DNA from 3 places in the Ruminococcus sp. AM26-12LB genome. Region 1 is predicted to be linked to each of the others. Evidence: riboswitches for the same ligand, from Rfam matches in the RefSeq annotation. Region 1 holds a riboswitch; each other region holds the start of a gene.
What was found. A riboswitch is a leader RNA that binds a small molecule or an ion and turns the genes downstream of it on or off. The one in region 1 is predicted to bind cobalamin.
Positions count from the first base shown of each region.

Region 2: it holds a riboswitch for cobalamin, as region 1 does, so the genes downstream of both, DW694_RS07405 (cysteine-rich small domain-containing protein) here and DW694_RS07130 (ABC transporter substrate-binding protein) in region 1, are expected to answer to the same signal.
Region 3: it holds a riboswitch for cobalamin, as region 1 does, so the genes downstream of both, DW694_RS07470 (sirohydrochlorin cobaltochelatase) here and DW694_RS07130 (ABC transporter substrate-binding protein) in region 1, are expected to answer to the same signal.

Region 1 covers NZ_QUJX01000007.1:161,491-169,541, forward strand. The annotation lists gene DW694_RS07095 (replication-associated recombination protein A) at 1-21, shown strand, start outside; gene DW694_RS07100 (DUF4364 family protein) at 50-562, opposite strand; gene DW694_RS07105 (TIGR01212 family radical SAM protein) at 577-1,518, opposite strand; gene DW694_RS07110 (YesL family protein) at 1,518-2,207, opposite strand; gene DW694_RS07115 (YerC/YecD family TrpR-related protein) at 2,447-2,764, shown strand; gene DW694_RS07120 (DUF1836 domain-containing protein) at 2,894-3,514, opposite strand; gene pcrA (DNA helicase PcrA) at 3,660-5,903, shown strand; cobalamin riboswitch at 6,017-6,299, shown strand; gene DW694_RS07130 (ABC transporter substrate-binding protein) at 6,401-7,495, shown strand; gene DW694_RS07135 (iron ABC transporter permease) at 7,510-8,051, shown strand, end outside.
Region 2 covers NZ_QUJX01000008.1:49,251-57,301, forward strand. The annotation lists gene DW694_RS07390 (glycyl-radical enzyme activating protein) at 1-597, opposite strand, end outside; gene DW694_RS07395 (glycyl radical protein) at 609-3,134, opposite strand; gene DW694_RS07400 (phosphatase) at 3,488-4,204, shown strand; gene DW694_RS07405 (cysteine-rich small domain-containing protein) at 4,312-4,599, opposite strand; cobalamin riboswitch at 4,866-5,036, opposite strand; gene DW694_RS07410 (C40 family peptidase) at 5,268-6,728, opposite strand; gene DW694_RS07415 (N-acetylmuramoyl-L-alanine amidase family protein) at 7,012-8,051, opposite strand, start outside.
Region 3 covers NZ_QUJX01000008.1:64,601-72,651, reverse strand. The annotation lists gene DW694_RS07480 (DNA internalization-related competence protein ComEC/Rec2) at 1-248, shown strand, start outside; gene DW694_RS07475 (FAD-dependent protein) at 368-1,747, shown strand; cobalamin riboswitch at 2,067-2,242, shown strand; gene DW694_RS07470 (sirohydrochlorin cobaltochelatase) at 2,404-3,696, shown strand; gene DW694_RS07465 (hypothetical protein) at 3,818-4,717, shown strand; gene DW694_RS07460 (ABC transporter substrate-binding protein) at 4,714-5,859, shown strand; gene DW694_RS07455 (iron ABC transporter permease) at 5,957-6,976, shown strand; gene DW694_RS07450 (ABC transporter ATP-binding protein) at 6,980-8,051, shown strand, end outside.

The DNA of each region.
Region 1 (8,051 bases):
ATCCACGAAGAAGCGAAATAAATGAATATAAGTAAAACGGAGGAGCCTCTCAGAGAAGCTCCTCCATTATTTTGTCATAAACATTCTGGTATTTATAAGGCCAGCTTTCACATACAGACTGTGCAGCAGCAAGATTTGGCACATTGATGCTGAGATCAACGATGCTGACGCCGCTTTCGATGATCCGCAGACGTACCGAGTAGCTGCCCTCTTTGGTGGGATAGTAATCTGCAGGAGTCAGGAGATGTTCTTCGATCTTGCGGTGGAGGGAATTGAGATATTCTTCCACTTCTTTCTTGATGTCAGAGGAAAGTTCTTTGGAAAAATATTTCAGAGTGTTTTTTCCCTCGGAGGTCAGTCGATAGTAACTGCGGTTGGACTGTGAAGACATTTCCACCAGATCTGCCTCCACAAGTTCGGAAACTGCCTGCTGGAGCTGAAAATAATTGGTGTATTTCCGGTCCAGGATAAAATCGGTGATCTGGGAATTTGTGAGATCCCCATCGGAATTCTGCAGCATATATAAAATAATAAGCTTATAGGTTGTAAAAGGTGATGCCATAAGAATCCTCCTTTTTACTGGCTGCGGGAAAGGGCTTCGAGAGCTTTTCCCTGAAAACTTGCTCTTTCTTTCATCCGGTGATGAAGAAGGTTTAAAACTTCTCGTTTGCGGCTGGCCCATAAAGGTGCGATCAGCAGATCCTTCGGTCCGTCGCCGGTGACCCGGTGGATCACAATATCCGGTCTGAGATGTTCCAGACAGTCAATGACAAGGTTCAGATACTCGTCCCGTTCATAAGTGCGGAAAAGACCAGCTTCATGATCAGCGGCAAGATCTGTACCACGCAGTACATGAAGAAGCTGCAGCTTGATCCCCTGGATATCCATGGCGTTCAGATAAGCCATTGTTTCCAGGATATCCTTCCGGCTTTCGCCGGGAAGCCCCAGGATGGTGTGGACGATCACTTCGATGCCGCCTGCGCGGAGATTTTTCACTGCGGTATCAAAACAGGACAGTGGATAGCCGCGCCGTATATATCTGGCGGTATCTTCATGGATAGTCTGGAGTCCCAGCTCCACCCACACCGGTTTGATCTGGTTCAGGGAATAAAGAAGCTCCAGTACATCATCTCCCAGACAGTCCGGTCTGGTACCAATGGACAGTGCCACGATATCCGGATGGGAGATGGCTTCTGTGAAGATCTTACGCAGGTGTTCCACAGGAGCGTATGTGTTTGTATATGCCTGAAAATAGGCGATATATTTATGAATCGGGCGTTTGGAAGAGAGACTTTTGATCTGTGTGTTGATCTGCTCTGTAATGGAAAGAGCGGCGTTTGCTGCAAAATCTCCGCTTCCGCCCTGGCTGCAGAAAATGCAGCCTTTTTTGCCCAGGGTGCCGTCACGGTTGGGACAGGACATGCCGCCGTTTAATGCAACCCGGTAGACCTTTTCGCCGTATCGCTCCCGGAGCATATAGTCCAGAGAATGATAAGGCTTGTCGTTCCAGCGCTTCATTATGCCTCTTTCGGTTCGTTTTTCTCTTCGCCGTTTTCTTCGTTTTCATCTTTCGGTATATAGTTATCGAAGATCTTTACAAAGATCTTTGATTTCCAGTAGGCCAGCGTGGAAAATCCCATTAGAATAAAAAGCATGATCAGGATGGATGTAAACTGTGCGTAGCTCACATAAGCAAAAAGCCACATCAGTAGGAGTGGAGACGCAGAGATCACAAGCATCAAAAGTGTCAGCGGAAGATGGCGGACGGACATCAGGAATGCATTTACAAAGGTATTCTTGACGGAATTAAAAAATTTGGAAAGGATCGGATAAATGTACAGAAGGATCATCGCATAGATCAGTGCAAATGCAATGAACAGACTGAAAAGTCCTTTGTACATAGCTCCGCTTCCGGCTCTGGCGATCCGAAGATCGATAAACAGAACAGCAGCGGTGAGGAGCATGATGATATTGATGATGGTCGCCTGTTTGAAGTTCTGTTTGAATGAGCGAAAAAAGCTGCGGGCAATATAAGATTCTTCGTCTCTTGCCATCTTCAGTGTGACATAGTAGAGAGCTGTTATGGAGGCGCCTGCGGTGACAACCGGAATACAGCAGAGGATGCACAGAAAATTCAGAAGAAGCAGGTCTGCTACGCGTCCCATGAACACGAAGAATTTGTTGTCCATGTTGAAAAAACGATTCATTTGATAAGTCTCCTTTTCTTTTGGATATTATTTTAAGTATACCCAATCACAGCAGAAAAAGCAAATCCCAAATGTTTTCCGGGGCAGTGGAAATGGGAAAATCATGTGTCCGCTATAGAAAGACAAAATAGCGAAATAGTTTATTAAATTTCCTTAAAAGGCTTGCTTATCACGATTTAGAGTGTTAAAATATCAGTATTGTATTAGACGAAATTTATGTATTTTAAAGGAGCGTAACAATGAGCAAAAAAATCAGGACGGAGGCTGTGGATCATCTTTTTGAAGCGATCCTGTGCCTGAAGGATAAGGAAGAGTGTTATACATTTTTTGAGGATGTGTGCACCATCAATGAGCTGCTTTCTTTATCTCAGCGCTTCGAGGTAGCCAAGATGCTTACTGATAAGCGTACATACCTTGATATTTCCGAGAAAACAGGAGCTTCCACAGCTACGATCAGCCGTGTGAACCGTTCCCTGAACTATGGAAATGATGGTTATGAGATGGTATTTGCACGTATGAAGAAGGATAACGGGGAGCAGGGCGGCGAAGCAGAATAAGGCTTACGTCCATACCGTGATGATAACGGATAATGCTGTAACGAAAAAGAGACAGACGATCGTGCGTCTGTCTCTTTTTTTCGGTGCGCCCGGCGACGCACGTTTATGACCGGATGTGAGCTCTGGATATTATTTGTCTTTTTTTGAGGAATCCGTATCTTTTGAGGAATTCATGTGGTCGATCATGTTTTCGATGATCATTTTTTTCATGTATACGTCGAAGCTAAGAAGACAGATAAAGGAAAACTGGTGAAGGAATTCCTTATCCTCCGGGTCGGCGTCCTCAAAAATTTCTCCGGCACTTTTGAAACGGTGCATAAGATCCTTTTCCAGGTAACGGATCTGTGACTGCTCCATACTGAAAACCTCCTGGTAGATGTAAGTCATGTCCTTTTCTGTAACGGACTTGAAGTATTTCTCGGTGATCGGTCCCAGAAGGGTCTGGATATCACTGATGGAGAGGATATTCTTAAAATAGTAGATAAAGATCAGCATTAGCAGATGCTCCCGGGAATAGCGCTTCTTTTCCGGCGGGGGAAGGAGCTTGTTCTTTGCGTAATTGTTGATCATGGTCTTGGTCAGGATCTTGTCATCATCATGACGCTTGGTGGAAGCGAGATTATCTTCCATAAAGGTTGTGACCTGATCCATGTAAAGAGCAATATTGGGAATTTCATCGGGTTTTATATAATCAAGCTCAGCAATTTTTGCAAAAATGCTGTTCATCATTTCTTTTTCGTTTTCTGTCATCGCATTATCACCTCTGCTCCCTATTATATAGTTTTAAATACTACTTGTAAAGAAACTTTTTTTCAGAGAGGTGGGTTTACCGGAAAGTAAAGTCATGATAGTATATAAAGATACTGTTCATATGGAAAAAGAAATGGAGATCAAAATGAGTATACATGATGCTTTGGACACATTGAATCCTATGCAGCGGGAAGCTGCTGTACATACAGAGGGACCACTTCTGATCCTCGCAGGAGCCGGTTCCGGAAAAACAAGAGTGCTGACCCACAGGATCGCCTATTTAATGGAAGAAAAGGGTGTAAACCCATGGAATATCCTGGCGATCACCTTTACCAACAAGGCCGCCAGTGAGATGCGGGAACGTGTGAATAAAATTGCGGGAATGGGTGCGGAGAGCGTATGGGTCTCCACCTTCCATTCCGCCTGCGTGAGGATCCTGCGCAGACATATTGAGGTGCTGGGCTTTGGCAGTAATTTTACCATTTATGATGCCGACGACCAGAAAACAGTCATGAAGGAAATCTTCCGGAAGTTTGATATCAATACCAAGATCTACAAGGAACGCGCTGTTCTTGCTGAGATTTCCCATGCCAAGGATGAACTGATCACACCGGAAGAGATGGAGCTGAATGCGGGCGGCGATCCGGATGCACGGAAGATTGCCGGTATGTATAAGGAATATCAGTCTATCCTCCGGGGAAACAATGCGCTGGATTTTGATGATCTGATCGTGAAGACTGTGGAGCTTTTTCAGCATAATCCGGATATCCTGGACTATTATCAGGAACGTTTCAAATATATTATGGTGGATGAGTATCAGGATACTAATACTGCCCAGTTTAAATTTGTAAGTCTTCTTGCTGAGAAATACAAGAATCTCTGTGTGGTTGGTGATGATGATCAGTCCATCTATCGTTTTCGTGGAGCAAATATCGGGAATATCTTAGGCTTTGAGAAGGTTTTTCCTGAGGCTAAGGTGGTGCGCCTGGAACAGAATTACCGTTCTACCCAGAATATCCTCAATGCAGCCAATGAGGTGATCGTCAATAACACAGAGCGTAAGGAAAAACGCCTCTGGACAGAGAACGAAGAGGGCGATAAAGTACATTTCCGTCAGTTCAACAACGGATTTGAGGAAGCGGAGTATGTTGCAGGAGAGATCATCCAGGGGCGCCGCAACGGGAAGTTCCAGTACAAGGACTGTGCAGTACTTTATCGGACCAATGCCCAGTCTCGTCTCTTTGAGGAGAAATTTCTCCTGGCAAATGTTCCTTATAAGATTGTCGGCGGCGTGAATTTTTATGCCCGCAAAGAGATCAAGGATCTGTTAAGCTATCTGAAGACCATTGACAATGCCAGTGATGATCTGGCTGTGCGCAGGATCTTAAATGTGCCAAAAAGAGGGATCGGACTCACCAGCATCGGCCGTGTCCAGGACTATGCGGATATGATGAACCTGAGCTTTTACGATGCGCTACGCGTGGTGGAGGAAGTACCGTCCATTGGCAGGGCAGCAGGAAAGATCAATGATTTTGTATCCTTTATCCAGGGACTGAAAAGTAAGGCAGAGGCCTATACAGTCCGTGAAACCCTGGAAGAGGTCATTGAGCTTACCGGTTATGTGAAGGAACTGGAGGCAGAGAAAACGGAGGAGGCCCAGGCGAGGATCGAAAATATCGATGAGCTGATCTCCAAGACAGAATCCTTCCAGGAAGCCATGGAGGAGGCCGGACAGCCGGCAACACTTTCTGCATTTCTGGAGGAGATCGCACTGGTGGCAGATATCGATTCTGTTGATCCGGATCAGGATTATGTGCTGCTGATGACCCTTCACAGTGCCAAGGGACTGGAATTCCCCAATGTATTTATCGTGGGAATGGAGGACGGTGTTTTTCCGGGATATGCTTCCATCTGGTCCGGTGATCCGTCGGATATCGAGGAGGAGCGAAGGCTCTGTTATGTGGGGATCACCCGTGCCATGAAGGAACTGACTTTAACCTGTGCAAAACAGCGGATGATCCGTGGGGAGACTCAGTATAACCGTGTGTCACGTTTTGTAAGGGAGGTTCCACGGGAGCTGGTAGATCTTGGACATACCATTCAGGAGAAAAAGCCCAGAGTAGATGATATCGTATCTCCGAAAAGCGCCTATGCCCAGATGAAAATGAATTTCCAGGCAAAGAGCACCCTGCAGAAAAAAGATTTCACAGTGAAGAAGGCGGACAGCCTGGACTATGGTGAGGGAGACACGGTCCGTCATGTGAAATTCGGAGTCGGTATCGTAAAAAATATCGCAGACGGCGGCAGAGACTACGAAGTGACGGTAGACTTTGACAAAGTCGGCGTGAAAAAAATGTTCGCCGGTTTTGCCAAGCTGAAAAAGATCTGAGAGGGATCTCTCCGGGCAGACTATTTCTGCAAAAAACTGTAAAAATCCGGCCTCAAGGTTGTAATTGGAAAACCGGTATGTTAGAATCAGTATCAGCGTAATTGAATTGCTGTGAAGTGAACAGTATCACCGGCACATATGCTGCCGGATACTGTGAGAGGGAATCGGGTAAAAAGCCTGAGCGGTTGCGGCCACTGTATACAGAAGAAGGGATTTCACATGCCATTGCAGAAACTCATGTGAGAAGGCGAAATCCCGATGTCAGAGAGATTCTGGAGAAAATTCTGATACATCATTCATGATCGGCTAAAAGATGAATGGTGTATCAGTTTTTATTTTGCGGAGTTTTTTCTGAGTCTGTAAGTCAGGAAACCTGCTTGACAGTATGTAAGTGGGAGCTTCCGTACAAAGTGTTCCGTGCAGATTTTATGAAGCCCCATCTTTTCGGTTACCCATAGGCAACAGGAGATAAAACAGGCGAAAAGAGAGGAAATGAAATGAAAAACAAGTATGTATCCACAAGAATCATGGCAATGGTAATGGCAGCGGCAATGACCGTATCAGCAGCTCCGGCTGTTTATGCCGCAGAGAGAGCAGACTCCGAGACCATCAAGGAAGACAACCAGCCGGCAGCAGAAGACAGTACAGAGTCTGCAGACACCGAAGATTCTTCCGCAGAGGCAACCAAGACAGAATATCCTCTGACCATCACAACCTATGATTACGATGGAAACGAAATCGAAACCACTTATGAAAAAGCACCGGAAAAAGTCCTTGCTGTATATCAGGGAAGCATTGAGACTATGCTCGCACTTGGTCTGGAAGACCACCTGGTAGCTACCGCAGGTCTTGATAATGAAGTTCCGGAAGATCTCAAAGAAGCATTCTCAAAAACAAATTATCTTGACGAATTTACCCCATCCCTTGAAACTGTAACAATGCTGGAGCCGGACATGATCTTATCCTGGAGCTCTCTTTTCTCTGATAAGAATCTGGGAAATGTAACAGACTGGATCGACAAAGGCTGCAACACCTACTACAACACCAATACTCGTCCGGACGGCGACAGAACACTGGAAAATGAATTCACAGATATCTTAAATATCGGAAAGATCTTCGATGTACAGGACAAAGCACAGGCTATCGTTGATGATGCAAAAGCAGTGATCGACAAAACTCTTACTGCAACTGCAGATGTAAAAGACAAACCAAGCGTAATGGTATTGGAGCCTCTTGGAGATGACATCACAAACTATGGCGTAAAGAGCCTTGGCGGAGATATGGTAACACAGTTAGGCGCAACTCTTGCAAACCCGGATGCTTCCACCGTTGGAAAAGAGGATATCATCGCAGCCAACCCTGACGTGATCTTTGTGGTTTACATGCCATATGCAGGAGATGATCCGGAAACTGTTAAGAACAGCCAGCTTGCAGTGATCCAGGATGATGAGTCCCTGAAGAGCCTTGACGCAGTAAAGAACGGACGTGTTTACCCGATCATGCTCAGTGAGATGTATGCAAGTGCAACACGTACCCAGGACGGAATCGAAACTTTTGCAAAGGGATTATATCCGGACGTAAATCTTGACTGATCGGAGAAAATGCAGTGAAAGAAACAGCTTCACAGAGAAAAAAAGATAAGGTGCTCAGAACATCCATGTATGTGGCAGTTCTCATCGGACTTGCAGGATTCCTTATTTTTTCCATACTTGCAGCCATCACTTTTGGAAATGCGGATCTGTCACTGAAGGATGTATACAGCGTTATCGCTTATAAATTGTTTCATATAAAAAGTCTGTCCGCCTATGCGGAAGGCGCAGTTCATGATGTTGTGTGGCTGATCCGGCTGCCTAGAGTCCTTCTGGCTCTGGCAGTTGGAATGGCTCTTTCCGTGTGCGGCGTGGTGATGCAGGCTATCGTGCAGAACCCGCTGGCAGACCCGTATGTGCTGGGTATCTCATCTGGTGCATCTCTGGGTGCCACACTGGCCATCATGCTTGGAATCGGAAGCTTTCTTGGTGGAAACTCTGTGGGAATCACAGCTTTCATTGGCGCGATGATCACTTCTTTTGCGGTGATCGCCATTGCAAACATGGGTGGAAAGGCAACTTCCGCAAAACTGATCCTTGCGGGAATGGCGGTCAGCGC
Region 2 (8,051 bases), on a different contig from region 1:
TGCGATCGCCTGGATTTCTTCCACAGAATCATTAAATGTGGGGATCACCGGAACGCGGATCACCAGTCTGGTTTTTCCGTAGAGCGCAACCCTTCTTGCATTCTCCAGCATCAGTCCGTTGGCCCGTCCTGTGAATTCTTTGTGTTTTTCCTGATTCATATGCTTGATATCCATCAGATATACATCCAGATAGGGAAGTACCTGTTCGATCTTTTCCCATGGGGCACAGGCCATACTTTCTACCGCTGTGTTGATTCCTCTCTCCTTTGCCGCGCGAAGAAGATCTCTGGAAAAGTCCGCCTGACACATACATTCCCCTCCGGAAAGGGTGATCCCGCCTCCGGAACGATAATAATAGGCACGGTCTTTTTCCACCTCTTCGATCATCTCACGAACTGTCACGTCGCGGCCGATCACTTTATCTTCTCCCAGAACCTTCATGTTCTGAATCCGGTATTCCTGTGATTCCGGATTACAGCACCAGCGGCAGCGAAGAACGCAGCCCTTCAGGAACACGATGGTACGGATACCCGGTCCATCGTGTACTGAATATTTCTGAATATCAAAGATCCTGCCCTTTGTATCCAAATAGTCCATTCGTTACTCCTTTAGAAGCCCTGCTCAGTACGTCTGATGATATCGTCCTGCAGAGATCTGGAAAGTGTAGTGAACAATGCGCTGTAGCCTGCAACACGTACAACCAGATGTTTGTACTTCTCCGGATGCTTCTGTGCATCCAGAAGTGTTTCTCTGTCAACAACGTTAAACTGCATATGCATACCCTTCTGATCAAAGTATCCGCGGATCAGTGCTACGAATTTCTCCAGTCCTTCTCTTCCTGCAAGTGCTGACGGATGGAATTTCTGATTGAACAGCGTTCCGTTGGATACGATAAAATGATCCAGGCGGGATACAGAAGTTGCCGCAGCTGTCGGTCCCTTCACATCCTTGCCGGCTGACGGGGAAACACCATCTGCTACCGGAGTATGTGCGTAACGGCCATCCGGTGTTGCACCGGTCTGTCCGCCAAGAGGAACGTTTGCAGATACAGGATAAAGTCCTGCCTGATAATGTCCGCCTCTCGGGTTCATATATTTCTGAAGCGGCTTGGTGTAAGTATAAGCCACATCTCTTGCAAAATAATCCACATCCGGGATATCGTTTCCAAACTTCGGAACCTCCTCGATCATCTTGTGGATCTCTTCGAATCTTGCTTTCTTCTCCGGAGATGGCTCTGTTCCGAGAGCTGCTGTCATAACAGCTGTTGCGGTCTGCTCATTTACGCGGATGCCATTCTCCTGAAGCTTCTGCATAACAATGGTGGTGATATCTGCTGCAGACTGTGCATCGATACCCTTGCCGTAGTTCCATGCCAGAGCCTCCTTCAGCTCTTCCATGGTCATCTTCTTTTCTTCATATACAAGTTTGCGGATCGCATACAGAGAATCTGCCATGTTTGCAATACCAAATCCCTGAGGACCTGTAAAGTTATAAACAGCTCCGCCTTCCTGAACGGATTTGCCTCGTTTCAGGCAGTCATCCACCATACAGGAAAGGAATGGAAGCGGACATCTCTCCGCATGTGCCACATCAATGGCATTATCAGCATTTACAAGCAGGGAAATGAAATATTCCATCTGTTTCTTATATGCATCATAGAACTCATCGAAGCTCTTCATCTCTGTAACATCGCCGGTCTGGACACTGATCTGTACCCCTTTGTCCATACCATTAGAGAAAACCATCTCCAGCGGACGGCACATGTTAAAGAATGCAGCGTCATGCCAGCCCTCTGTCTTACCTGCCTTCTGCGGTTCTACACAGCCGATGATGTTATATTCTCTGGCATCTGCAAGAGAAAGGCCGCGGTTCTGCAGTGCAGGAATGATAACCTCATCATTGTAATAAGCCGGAAGTCCGATTCCTGTTCTTGTAAGCTCTGCAGCCTTGATCAGGAATTCATGTGGTGATCCGTTCCATACTCTTACAGAAAGAGACGGTGCCGGAAGGTGCACATGCATAGACGCCTGGATGCACATAAAGGAGAGATCATTGGTCACATCCTCGCCATCCTTGTTCTGACCACCTGCGATCAGGTTCTGGAAAAGGCTGTAGCCTGCAAAGCCTTCTGCAGATGCAGCATCACGGCATTTATTCAGGTCGTTTAATTTTACCCATATGCAGTCCATCAGTTCCTGGGCAAATTCTCTGGTAAGATTGCCTGCTTCCATATCACTCTTGTAATACGGATACATATACTGGTCAAAACGTCCCGGAGAAATAGAATGTCCGCTGCTTTCCATCTGGATCAGCTGCTGTACAAACCAGAAGGACTGGCACGCCTCATAGAAGTTACGGGCGCCCTTCGCCGGTACGCGTGTACAATTGGATGCGATCTGAAGGAGTTCCTGTTTTCTGGTCGGATCCTGACACTGATATGCCATCTGCTCTGCGAGCTCGGCATAGCGATGTGCATAGTCGATAACTGCCTGACAGCTCATGATAACTGCTTCCAGGAAACGGGATTTCTTTGCGTAATCACCATCTCCTACATTACACTCATCCAGTTCCTTCTGAGCTTTGGCAATGATCCCTTCATAGCCGATCGCCAGAACTTCTTCATATTTAACGGTTACGTGTCCTACACCATTGTAGAAATAGTTTCCGGGTGTAAAAATATTGTGGTCAATGGCAAGAATCGCTTCCGGTGCCATATAGGAGGTTGCAAGCTCACTGGTAGTCTTGCCTTTCCAGTATTTATGTACCTCACGGAGCTCCGCCTTGGTTTCCTCCGCAATATAAAATGGATCGGCTGTTCTGGTAGCCACTGTATCCAGCTCATCTTCCAGCCACTGGAAAGAATACTCCGGAAACGTCTGACATCCTCTCGGCGCCAAAGTGCTGCTTCCGACGATCAGCTCCTCATCACGGATGATGATCGGAATGTTGTGCAGGATGTGGGCAAATGCCTTGGCTCTGCGGGTGATGATCGGCTCGTCTTCTGTTGCTTTGTAAGACTCTGTGATCAGTTTTGCTCTGGCAGATTCGATCACCGGCATCTTTGCATAAAGATTATCTACAAGATGTGTGATCCTGTCTGTTTTCGGAACATCTGCTATATGAAATTTCTCCATGATTCTCCTTTCTCATAACCGGTTGTTTCTGGTGATCTGTCTGCCTCTACGCTTCCAGAACCGCTCCTGTCCGGCTATGTGCTCATGTAGTTTTATTATACCTTACCCCTACTGCGATGTCAACGAAATCCAACATGTGTTTCTAGCTGTTTTTGTGGGTTTTATCGGTTGTGCCCTGTTGATTTTATTTGTTTTTTGTATTTTTATGTTTTTCTCTATTGACTTTGTTTTTCTGCTCTGCCATACTTGAATTTATATAGGAATTCCTTTGTTTTTCAGAAAAATTTATGCAAAGCGGACATTCGTATTCCGCTCTGTCACATGTTCTCAAACAGTAAAAGAGGTGTATTTTTATGTATCTTTCTGATATGCATACCCACTCCATCGCCAGTGGTCACGGCACGGAATGTACCATCACAAACATGGCACGCGCAGCTGCCGAGAAAGGTCTCCGGCTTCTCGGGATCACTGATCACGGTCCCGGCACTCTGGCAGCCGGAACTTCCTCCTATTTCCGCAGCCTTACCTATTCTCCCAAAAAACATTTCGGTGTAGAATTACTCTACGGAATTGAACTGAATATCCTTGACCGCAACGGAACGGTAGATTTAGATCAGGAATTATTATGTAAACTTGATTACGCCATTGCCAGCATGCATGCCTGGAATTACCGCTGCGGTACCAGAGCCGAAAACACAGAAGCTTTTATCAATGTAATGAAAAACCCCTGTGTAAAGATCCTCGGACATAGTGATAACACTCATTACCCGGTTAATTATGATGCGCTTGCAAGGGCTGCCAGAGAAACCGGCACGATCTTTGAGATCAACGAAGCTTCTCTTGCACCTTATGGCTATCGTGGCGACACAAGAGAAAACTGTTTCGAGATCCTTCGATGCTGCCGCAAATATGATCTGCCGCTGCTTCTTTCCAGTGACAGCCATGGCCCGGAGCATATCGGAGATTTTACCTGTGCTGCTGAGTTTGTTCATCAGGCCATGTTTCCGGAACAGCTGATCCTCAACAACCAGATTCCCAGACTCAGGGTTTTTCTCCAAACCAGAGAATGATCTTCTGTATCTTTTCCGACAGATAACAGATATTGTCCACTCCAAACAAAACAGGCCAGTTCAAACACAGGAATATACATTTTCCTGTATCTGAACTGGCCTGTTTTTTATTTTTCCCGCTGCTTCCGTACAATTTCCGCAAGCTCGCTATATTTACCTGTAACATATCCAAAATTTTCTCTTCTGTGAGGAAGCTTGCACTCGGTGCAGTCTTTAATCCCGCTTTCCGTAAAGCGGAAATTACCACCACATTTATCTCCCAGTGCATATAAAGGACAATAGCAGAACAGACAATTGAAGTTCTCCGGATCTGCTCCTTTATGGCACGGAAAATACTCACAATTTTTGTGGCTGAAGTAAGAGTATTCTTTGCCTTCCCAGTATGGTTTCTCCATGGCTCTTTTCTCCTCTCCTGACATAACCACACATAACTTTTTCCTATAAAAAAGAGGTAGCGATGCCACCCCGGGGTAGAAATATAATCCGTTCATGAGTGCGCGGAGGGAACGAATGTATCCGGAGTAGTATCGCCTGCCATTTAATCATGTATAATTCATATGAACAGGCGCATTCCATAAAAAAATGCCTACTCTCGTAAAAAAGTAGACAACGTCCCAGGGGTGCGGAGTCCCTGAAATGGTTGTTACACTTTACACGGAAGTTTAACCTCGCCATAACAAGCAGGTTTCCTGGCTCCGGGATCATGGCTCCTCTCTCCTTCTCATACATACGTACAATGGACTATGAGATTCGCTCCTCCGTTACAGTGACCGGATCGCTCAGGTTTCACACCTGATTCCCTTTTCTGTGGACTTCTGATAATCAATATATAACTGTCAGCTATCCTCAGCACTTGCTATGTTCAATATGGAATTATACTGACATTATAATAACATCCTGTTAATTATATGTCAATACTGTTTTCAATATTTATACATTTTTGAGCATATTTTATTGCTGTTCACTCCGTTCCATGGGTTTTCAATATTTTTTCCGACGTCAAAAACAGCCCGACAAACTGCTGTCGGGCTGCTGTATTTTTATTTTCTATTGTACGTTCTTATTATACAAGACGTCTTACAGATACAATTGTTCTGTATGTAGCATCATTGCTGATCTTGATCCCATCCTGAGAGTTCGATGCATGAACGATCTGGCCATTACCCATGTAAATAGCCACGTGTCCGCCATAGCAGATCAGATCTCCCGGCTGTGCATCTGCGTAGGATACTTCTGTACCTGCATTCTGCTGCTCATAGGAGGTTCTCGGAAGGCTGACTCCGAAGTTCGCATAGACACTCTGTACAAATCCGGAGCAGTCTGCACCATTGGTAAGGCTTGTTCCGCCCCATACGTAAGGATTTCCCACAAACTGTGTAGCATAATTCACAACAGAAGATCCGGAACCACTGCTGTAAGAAGAACTGTCACTGTCTGAAGATGTATCCTCTGCATTAGATGTGTCCTCTGCACTTTCTTCAGATGCGTCTGTGCTGTTATCGTAATCTGCGTCTGCATTATCCTCTGTATTCTCAGTATCCTCGGACGCATCATCATTCTCACCATTGTCTGCATCTTCATCCACATCCTCGGTGTCATCTTCTGCAGTATCCTCATCTGCATTCTCGATCACGTCGCCGTCCTCATCGTACTGTCCGTCTTCGCTCTCGTCCGCCTCATCCTGCTGTGCTTCCTGCTCTGCCTGGCGTCTTGCTTCCTCTTCTGCCTCAGCCTGTGCTCTCGCTGCTGCTTCAGCCTCGGCCTGACGTCTTGCCTCTTCCTCTGCTGCAATACGCTCAGCCTCTAATCTCTGAAGCTCTGCAGTCTGCTCTGCAAGAAGGTTGGCATAATCTGTAGCCTGCTGCTGTGCGTAGGCGATCTCATTATCATAATCTGCGGATGTGGCACGCTTCTCATCCAGCTGTGCCTGCAGGTTCTGGGACTCTGCCTCATATTCCTGCTTCATTCCCTCCAGCTCTGCCTTCTCCTGTGTGTACTGTGCCTCCAGGTTTGCCACCTGCTGGATCGTATTGGAATATTTTTCAAGACTCTTACGGTCCTGCTCATAAGTCTTCTGTGTGTACTCTGCTCTTGTAAGAAGGTCAGACAGGTTCTCTGCATTCAGCATCATCTGGAACCATGCATCGTCTCCACCCTTCTCATAGAGATACTGGATACGTTTCTTCATTGCCTCATACTGTTTCTGCTTGGCATTTTTGGCCTTCTCAAGGTTGGTCTGTGTAGATGCAATGTCGGCTTCCTTATTGGAGATATCTCCCTCCAGTGTCTGGATCGAAACCATCACGTTTACAAGATTGGCATCAAGAGTTGAAATCTCGCCTTCAATCTGTGACTTCTGTGAGGAAAGCTCATCCAATCTGGAATAAGTCGCATTCAGCTGTTCGTTGGTCGCATCCATCTCCTGCTGAAGTGCTGCCTCATCTTCTCTTGTTGCGCTTACGCTGACTACCTGTGCTCCGCTGATGATGAGCGCCAGTGTCAGACATAATATCCTTTTCTTCATGACTGTTCACCCTCGCAATCTGATTCTAATTTAATACAGCGGATCTGACCATCCGCTTCGTTGGTTTTCTTTGTAATACTTTTGCAATATCTTGTTTCAATCTTTTTATATATTAACACAGTGTTATTTGGATTGCAAGGATTTTCTATTAATTAGTTTAAAACTTTGTAACATTTATTAATGATTTTGACATTAAAAAAGGAGAACCCGGGTTATCTCAGGTTCTCCTCTCACGTTTCTTATTTCTATTTGTTACATACAAATTTCTTTCAGCACATCCTGATCAGAACAGATCTGCAAGGATCTGATTGGCTGTCTTATTCAGATATCCGTTGGGATCGGAAAGAGTGCTTCTGTTCCATCTGAAGTAAGCACCGTTTCGGATATAGTTACCACTGGATTCATGATAGTCATATTTGCTGGCTCCAGGATACCTAGACATATAAGTTTCTGCCAGTTTGATCGCCTGGCTTCCGTAAGTTCCGCTTGGTGTCGGTGTTCCGGAAATCTGTACGCCGGCATTCGGTGTACAGTGGAGGATCACAACACTCTTATCGGAACACTGTCCGAGAACGATCCAAGTATGTCCGCTGTTGTATCCGATATCTCCCGGATAAAGCTTCCAGTTTGAGCTTGCCAGCTGAGACTGGGAAACAACGGTACCCATTCCCTTGCCGGAATACAAAGATCCAAGATTTCCGGAAACATCCGTGTACATAGGTCCACCGGATCTGCTCTGCATGATCTGATATACAGACCATCCTACAAAGCCGGAGCAGTCAAGGCCCTTCTGTTCTGTAGCTTCACTGAGATCCATATAATATCTGTAATTATAGGAGCTGGAATTGCTGTCATACCACTGTTTCCATTTTGGACTGATGCCCTTTCTGGTCGCATCTGACCAGTTGTGGCCGCCGCCCCATACGTAAAGAGTCTTTCCTACCGGAAGCAGTGCATTAGCAAGGAAATTCTTGATGGTCCTGGAGCTTGTAGCTGTAGTAGTGCTTGGGTTGGTATCCAGGACACCATTGCTGCCAAATGTATACTTCTTGCCATCGATCGTCTTCGTTCCCGTAGCCATGACACCGGTTGACGGATCGAAATAATATTTATATCCTTTTTTGGAATTTGTGACCCAACCGGTAGCCATCACGCCGCTCTTGCTGTAAAAATAATAGGTATCGCTGCCGATCTTCTTGAAGCCCTTATACATAGCTCCCGTGTTTGGATCAAAATAACGCTTCTGCTGTTTCTTATTCGTTGCCCAGCCCTTTGCCATAAAGCATTTGCTGGTAAAATATCTGGTCACATTCTGCTTGTCTG
Region 3 (8,051 bases), on a different contig from region 1:
TTGACTGTCTGAAGGTGGGACATCACGGTTCCCGTTATTCTACCACAGAAGCATTTCTTGAGAAAATAAAGCCGGAAGTGGCGATCATTTCCTGTTCTTCTACCAACACCTACGGACATCCGTCACCGGAAACCGTAGAGCGGCTTAAAGCGGCCGGAAGTCAGGTGGAATACACCATGAAAAACGGTGCTATTACCGTGGAAACAGATGGAAAAAAGCTTAAGATCGGAAGGTTCCGGAAGGATTGAGTTTTTTTCCAAAATCGAAAAAAACGATGACTTTTGAACACGTTTGTTGTAAAATAGACAGGGTTTGTGCAAAAACAAAATACTGAAAATGTGCAATACAAGATAAGGAGTTTTTATTTATGAAATATGACGTACTGATCGTAGGAGCAGGTCCCGGTGGAATCTTTGCGGCCTATGAACTGATGAATAATGATCCGGAGAAAAAGATTGCGGTTTTTGAAGCTGGTCATCCTCTGGAAAAAAGAAAATGTCCCATCGACGGAAAGAAAGTAAAATCCTGTATCCATTGCAAAACCTGTGCGATCATGAAGGGATTTGGCGGTGCAGGCGCTTTCTCCGACGGGAAATATAATATCACCAATCAGTTTGGCGGAACTCTGTACCAGCATATCGGCAAGGATACAGCCACAGAGCTGATGGAATATGTAGATAAACTGAACCTGATGCATGGCGGTGAGGGAACCAAACTTTATTCTACCACAAACAGCGAGATTCGTAAGCTCTGCCTTCAGAACGGCCTGCATCTTCTGGATGCATCAGTCCGCCATCTGGGAACAGATATCAACTATGTGGTACTTCAGAACCTCTATGAAAAAATGAAAGACCATGTGGACTTCTATTTTGACGCATCTGTTGACAAAGTAGAAAAAACTGAAGACGGTTATGCAGTTTTTGTAGGAGATGAGCGTTACGAGGGAACTTACTGTATCATCTCCGCAGGACGAAGCGGAAGTAAATGGATGGAGACGGTATGTACAGAGCTTAAGATCCCGACTCTTTCCAACCGTGTGGACATTGGAGTCCGTGTGGAGCTTCCGGCGGAGGTTTTCAGCCGTCTGACAGATGAGCTTTATGAGAGCAAGATCGTTTACAGAACTGAGAAGTTTGAGGATATGGTTCGTACCTTCTGCATGAACCCGCGAGGTGTTGTCGTGAATGAAAATACCAACGGTATTATCACAGTAAACGGTCACAGCTACGAAGATCCGGCAAAGCATACCAACAATACAAACTTTGCCCTTCTGGTATCCAAGCATTTCTCAGAGCCGTTCCATGACAGCAACGGATACGGTGAGAGCATTGCAAGACTTTCCAATATGCTTGGCGGTGGTGTTATGGTACAGCGGTTTGGAGATCTGATTCGCGGAAGACGAAGCACAAAAGCCCGTATTGAGGAAAGTTTCGTAACACCTACACTTTCTGCGACACCGGGAGATTTAAGCCTTGTTATGCCGAAACGTATCCTGGATGGCATCATCGAGATGATCTATGCCCTGGACAAGATCGCACCGGGAACAGCGGATGACGATACTTTGCTTTACGGCGTGGAGGTTAAATTCTACAACATGGAGGTTGAGATCGACGAAAATCTGGAAACCTGCCACAAGGGTCTCTTTGTTATCGGAGACTGCAGCGGTGTGACACACTCTCTTTCCCATGCATCTGCCAGCGGAATCTACGTAGCCAGATACCTGGAGCAGGAGTATTTTACCAGATAAACTGCAAAGCAGTTTATTTGTTATGAGCAAGTAGCAAAGCGGATTGCGAATATCCAGTGTAAGACAGTCCTTTTCTGATATCAGGGTGATGACAGAAAGGGGCTGTTTTTTATGCAGGATGTGCATGAATATTGGAGAAAATATTCTGATAATAACTGACAGATACAGGGAGAAAACCGGTTACTGTTCACTGGTAATATTTCGCGAGGTGTTTTTTGTGAGCGAAGATCACAGAAAACCGTGAATCGTCTGACATCAATCTTGACAAATATGTGAGTTTGTGGTAAAAGTTAGATAACCAGATAAAAGAAAATATGTGCAAATGTTATAATGATAAGGTTGCATCCAGTCGGATGTGCAAAAGAGAATCCGGTGAGAATCCGGAACGATACCGTCACTGTGAAAGGGGAGCTGCTTTTATAACCACTGGGAGACCGGGAAGGGAAAGCAGCGTGGAACCAAGTCAGGAGAACTGCCTTATTGTGAGATCCAGGGATTCGCGGTTTACGAATCGGTATTCTCCATAACAATACAGAACTTCTTTTTATGTATTTGTATTGCGCAGAGAATCATGTGTGAGCAGGCGGCCGCAGAGAGCTGCTGTTTTTTTGTACATATCAGTATTCTGGAAATACATGAAAAGAGGACAATAAGAAATGAAAAGAAAAACAATGTTAGCTCTGATGCTCGCAGTTTCCATGACATGCTCTATGGGGGCAGCTACAACAGCAATGGCAGCAGAGGATTCTGCTACAGAAGAGAACGCTGAGGCAGCTGATACCACAGAGGCTTCTGATGCAGATCAGGAAGCAGCAGATAATGTAGCAGCTCTGATCGACAAGATCTATGTACAGGAAAGAAACGACACAACAGATGAGGACTGCAAGGCAGCCAAAGAAGCATGGGATGCTCTGACAGATGCTCAGAAAGAGCTGGTAGAGGGTGAGAATGCAGATCCGGATTATTTCGGACGTGACACAGGAGATGCTTCCAAGGACGATCCGCGTAACCAGGATGAGATCGGTGAGAATGAACTTCTTGTTGTAAGCTTTGGTACTTCCTTCAATGACAGCCGTGCAGAGGATGTCAAGGGAATCGAGGATGCTCTTGCAGAAGCTTATCCGGACTGGTCTGTAAGAAGAGCATTTACAGCACAGATCATCATCAACCATGTAGAGGCAAGAGATGATGAAGTGATCGATAACATGCAGCAGGCTCTTGACCGTGCAGTAGAGAATGGTGTTAAGAATCTGGTTGTACAGCCTACCCATCTGATGCATGGTGCTGAGTACGATGAGATGACAGAAGCGATCAATGGCTATAAAGATAAATTCGAGTCTGTAGCTATCGCAGAGCCAATGCTCGGTGAGGTTGGAGACGATGCAACTGTGATCAATGATGACAAGAAAGCCGTTGCTCAGGCGATCACAGATACGGCTTGCAAAGAGGCCGGATTTGACAGCATGGATGCAGCAGCTGAGGCTGGCACAGCATTCGTATTCATGGGACATGGAACATCCCATACAGCTAATATTACATACGATCAGATGCAGACACAGATGGAAAATCTTGGATTGAAGAACGCATTCATCGGTACTGTAGAGGGGAAGCCGGAAGATACAGCCTGCGACAAGGTTATCGAGAAAGTAAAAGAAGCAGGATACAAGAACGTTGTTCTTCGTCCGCTGATGGTTGTTGCCGGAGACCATGCAAATAACGATATGGCCGGTGATGATGAGGATTCCTGGAAGAGCCAGTTTGTAGCATCCGGAAACTTCGATAAGGTTGACTGCCAGATCGAGGGTCTTGGAAGAATCGAAGCAGTTGAGAAGCTTTATGTAGAGCATACAAAGGCAGCCATCGATTCTCTGGGAAGCACTGAGGAGTCCGCAGATTCTGATGCAGCAGCAGATACAGAGGCTGATTCTGCTGAGGAGTCCGCAGAATAATAAATATAAAAATATCTGAGTGAGTTCAGATACCTATAAGAAATCAATGTAACTGCCCGGAAAGATCAGGAAGACTGTTTTCCGGGCAGATTGCTGTATCTATGGAAGGGAGAAGATTATCATGAAAAAACGCTATGTAAACTTAATTCTTGCAATGGCAAGTGCATCAGTCCTGGTGCTGGGCTCTGTACCTGCGATGGCAAAAACAGATGAAACAAAAACAGAGTCCGGTGAGGAAGCAGAAGCTTCCGAAGAAAAGGATACAGATGCAGCCAAAGCAGATACCCTGGAAGATGGCGTTTATACAGCAGAGTTTGAGACAGACAGTAGCATGTTTCATGTAAATGAGGCCAATGACAAAAAAGGAGAGCTCACGGTCAAAGATGGTAAAATGACCATCCACGTAAGTCTGGTTTCCAAGAAGATCGTTAACCTGTTTGCGGGAACTGCCGAGGATGCCCAGAAGGACGGAGCAGAGATCATTGAGCCGACCACAGATACAGTGAAGTACAGCGATGGTTATACAGAGGAGGTTTACGGATTTGATATCCCGGTACCGGCCATTGGTGAGGAATTTAACGTGGCGATCCTGGGAGAAAAAGGCAAATGGTACGACCATAAAGTCAGCGTAAAGAATCCTGTAAAAACCTCTGACGACAAAAAATCCGAAGGGAAAAAACCGGAAGAGCTGAAGCTGGAGGACGGAACCTATGAGACGGATGTAACCCTTACAGGCGGAACAGGAAGAGCATCTGTAGAATCTCCAGCTAAAGTAGAGATCAAGGACAAAGAAGCTACGGCAACCATCATCTGGAGCAGTCCGAATTATGATTACATGATCGTGGACGGCGAAAAATATGAGCCGGTGAACAAAGACGGAAACTCCACATTTGAGATCCCGGTCACAGTCTTTGACGCAGAAATGGAAGTGACTGCAGATACTGTAGCCATGAGTACTCCTCACGAGATTGAGTATACCCTGAATTTTGATTCTTCAAGCATGAAAAAGGAAGAAAAATGAAAAAAATAATTTCATACATATTTCTGACGCTGACCCTGATCCTGGGGTGTGCTTTTGCAGTGCAGGCAGCAGAGACAGAACATAAGCCTGCGGATATTCCAGGCCTTACCTTTGACCACAGTATGGAGCTTTCCTACGCAAAGGAATTTAATGTGGATTACTACAACGATGGCTATGCGCTGCTCACCATTGATCAGGAAGGACAGTTTCTTGTAGTTCCCGAAGGCAAGAAAGCACCGGAGGGGCTGGATCCTGACATTGCGGTTCTGCAGCAGCCCATAAACAATATCTATCTGGTAGCAACCTCGGCCATGGATCTTTTCCGCGCTATCGACGGGATTGACAGCATCAAGCTTTCCGGAACCAAGGAAGACGGATGGTATATCCAGGAAGCAAAGGACGCCATGGAACAGAAAAAGATGATCTATGCCGGCAAGTACAATGCTCCGGATTACGAGCTGATCCTGAACGAGGGCTGTGACCTTGCCATTGAATCCACCATGATCCATCACAATCCGGAGGTACAGGAGAAGCTGGAGCAGTTCGGGATCCCTGTAATGGTAGAGCGTTCCAGCTATGAGAGTCATCCTCTTGGAAGGACCGAGTGGATGAAGCTTTACGCAGTTCTTCTGGGAAAAGAAGATGTAGCAGAAAAGGTTTTCAAAGAGCAGACGGACAAGCTGGATAAGGTTCTCACAGCAGATAAAACAGACAAGACCGTAGCGTTCTTTTATATCAACTCCGTAGGTGCGGTAAATATAAGAAAAAGCGGCGACTATGTTTCAGAAATGATCTCTCTCGCAGGAGGAAATTATGTTCCGGAGGATACGGGAGTAAATGACAATGCTCTTTCCACCATGAATATGCAGATGGAAGAGTTTTATGCCAAGGCGAAGGATGCAGACTATATCATCTATAACAGTACGATTGACGGGGAACTTAAGACCATTGATGAGCTTCTTTCCAAAAGTAAGCTTCTTGCAGATTTCAAGGCAGTGAAGAACGGAAATGTCTGGTGCACAGGCAAAAATCTCTTCCAGGAAACTACCGGACTTGGAACCATGATCGAGGATATCCACACCATGCTGACTACAGATGATGATTCTCTGGATGATCTGACCTATATGCATAAACTGAAATAAATTCCAGTGTTCGTTTTAACTCCTTTGCCGGTTTCCACCTGTGAGCAGGAAACGAAAGGACAGGATAACAAAACAGAAGAGGAGTGTACCAGAAAAAATGAATGACAGAAAACGCGCAGTCCGATACGGGATCTCTTTTGTGATCCTTGCGGTACTTTTGATCTTTTTATTTATATGGAATGTAAATTCCGGAAGTATCCACCTCTCTGTGAAGGAGATCCTGAATATCATATTCCGGCATCAGGGAGATGAAACTTCTTATAATATCGTCTGGGAGATCCGTCTTCCCAGGATACTGGCAGTGATCATTCTTGGCGGAGCACTTTCTGTTTCCGGATTTTTGCTGCAGACCTTTTTTAACAACCCTATCGCGGGACCCTTTGTACTGGGAATCTCTTCCGGTGCCAAGCTGATCGTGGCGCTTCTGATGATCTTTTTTTTAAGCAGATCGGTATCCATCGGTTCCGGTGCCATGATCCTGGCTGCTTTTGCAGGCTCAATGATTTCCATGGGCTTTGTGCTCCTTGTGGCAAAAAAAGTCCACAATATGTCCATGCTGGTCATCAGTGGTGTTATGATCGGCTATATCTGTTCGGCCATCACAGACTTTGTGGTGACCTTTGCAGATGATTCCAACATAGTCAATCTTCACAATTGGTCATTGGGAAGCTTTTCCGGTATGACCTGGGGAAATGTGCAGACTATGGCTGTTGTGGTACTTCTTACTATGGTGATCGTATTTTTTATGTCAAAACCGATCAGCGCCTATCAGCTGGGGGAGACTTACGCGCAGAATATGGGAGTTAATATCAAGGCTTTCCGGATACTTCTGATCCTGCTTTCCAGTATTCTTTCTGCCTGTGTGACCGCTTTTGCAGGGCCGATCTCCTTCGTGGGGATCGCTGTGCCTCATATTGCAAAAAGTCTCTTGAAGACTGCCAAACCGCTGCTTGTGATCCCGGCCTGTTTTCTGGGCGGTGCAGTGTTCTGCCTGTTCTGTGATCTGATCGCAAGAACTGTATTTGCACCGACGGAGCTGAGCATCAGTTCTGTGACAGCAGTTTTCGGAGCACCGGTAGTTATCTATATCATGATTCACAGACAGCAGAGGATATAAACGATGAAATCATATTTTTTTTATACAGATCAGCTGACCGTAGGCTATGATGGAAAACCGCTGATCAAAGAAATCAATATTCAGCTGAATAAAGGAGAAATCCTGACACTGATCGGTCCCAACGGTGCCGGAAAATCTACTATTTTGAAGAGTATCACAAGACAGCTTTCCCTGATCAGCGGAACGGTATATCTGGAACAGGAACAGATGAGCCGGATGACCAACAGGGAAGTGTCAAAAAAACTGGCTGTAGTACTTACCGAGCGCATGCGACCGGAGCTTATGACCTGTGAGGATGTGGTATCCACCGGACGATATCCCTATACCGGAACTCTCGGGATCCTTTCCGCAGAGGACAAGGAAAAAGTTAAAAGTGCCATGGAGATGGTTCACGCCTGGGATCTGAAGGATCGGGATTTTACAGCCATCAGTGACGGACAGAGACAGCGTATCCTTCTGGCACGCGCCATCTGCCAGGAACCGGAGATCATTATCCTGGATGAACCGACCTCCTTCCTGGATATCCGGCATAAGCTGGAGCTTCTTGCCATTTTGAAGAAGATGGTATTGGAAAAACAGATGACGGTGATCATGTCCCTTCATGAGCTGGATCTTGCCCAGAAGATTTCTGACCAGGTGATCTGTGTTCATGGAGATCACATTGAGAAATATGGTGCACCGGAGGAAATCTTTACTTCCGATTATATTCGGAAGCTTTATGGCATCACCCGTGGAAGCTATAATGCAGAATTCGGCTGCGTGGAAATGGAACCTCCGGCCGGAAAACCGGAGGTGTTTGTGATCGGAGGAAATGGAAGCGGGATTCCGGTATATCGGAAGCTGCAGCGACAGGGGATTCCTTTTGTGACCGGAGTTCTCCATACCAATGATGCGGATTATCAGGTGGCAAAAGAACTGGCTGCAAAAGTGATCACGGAGAAGCCTTTTGAATGCATTTCGGAGTCTGCCTTTGAAGAAGCACTGGAGTTCCTGGGAAAATGTGAAAAAGTGTACTGTCCGCTGAAGGATTTTGGTATCATGAATGAAAAAAACCGGGAATTGTTGAAAAAAGCAA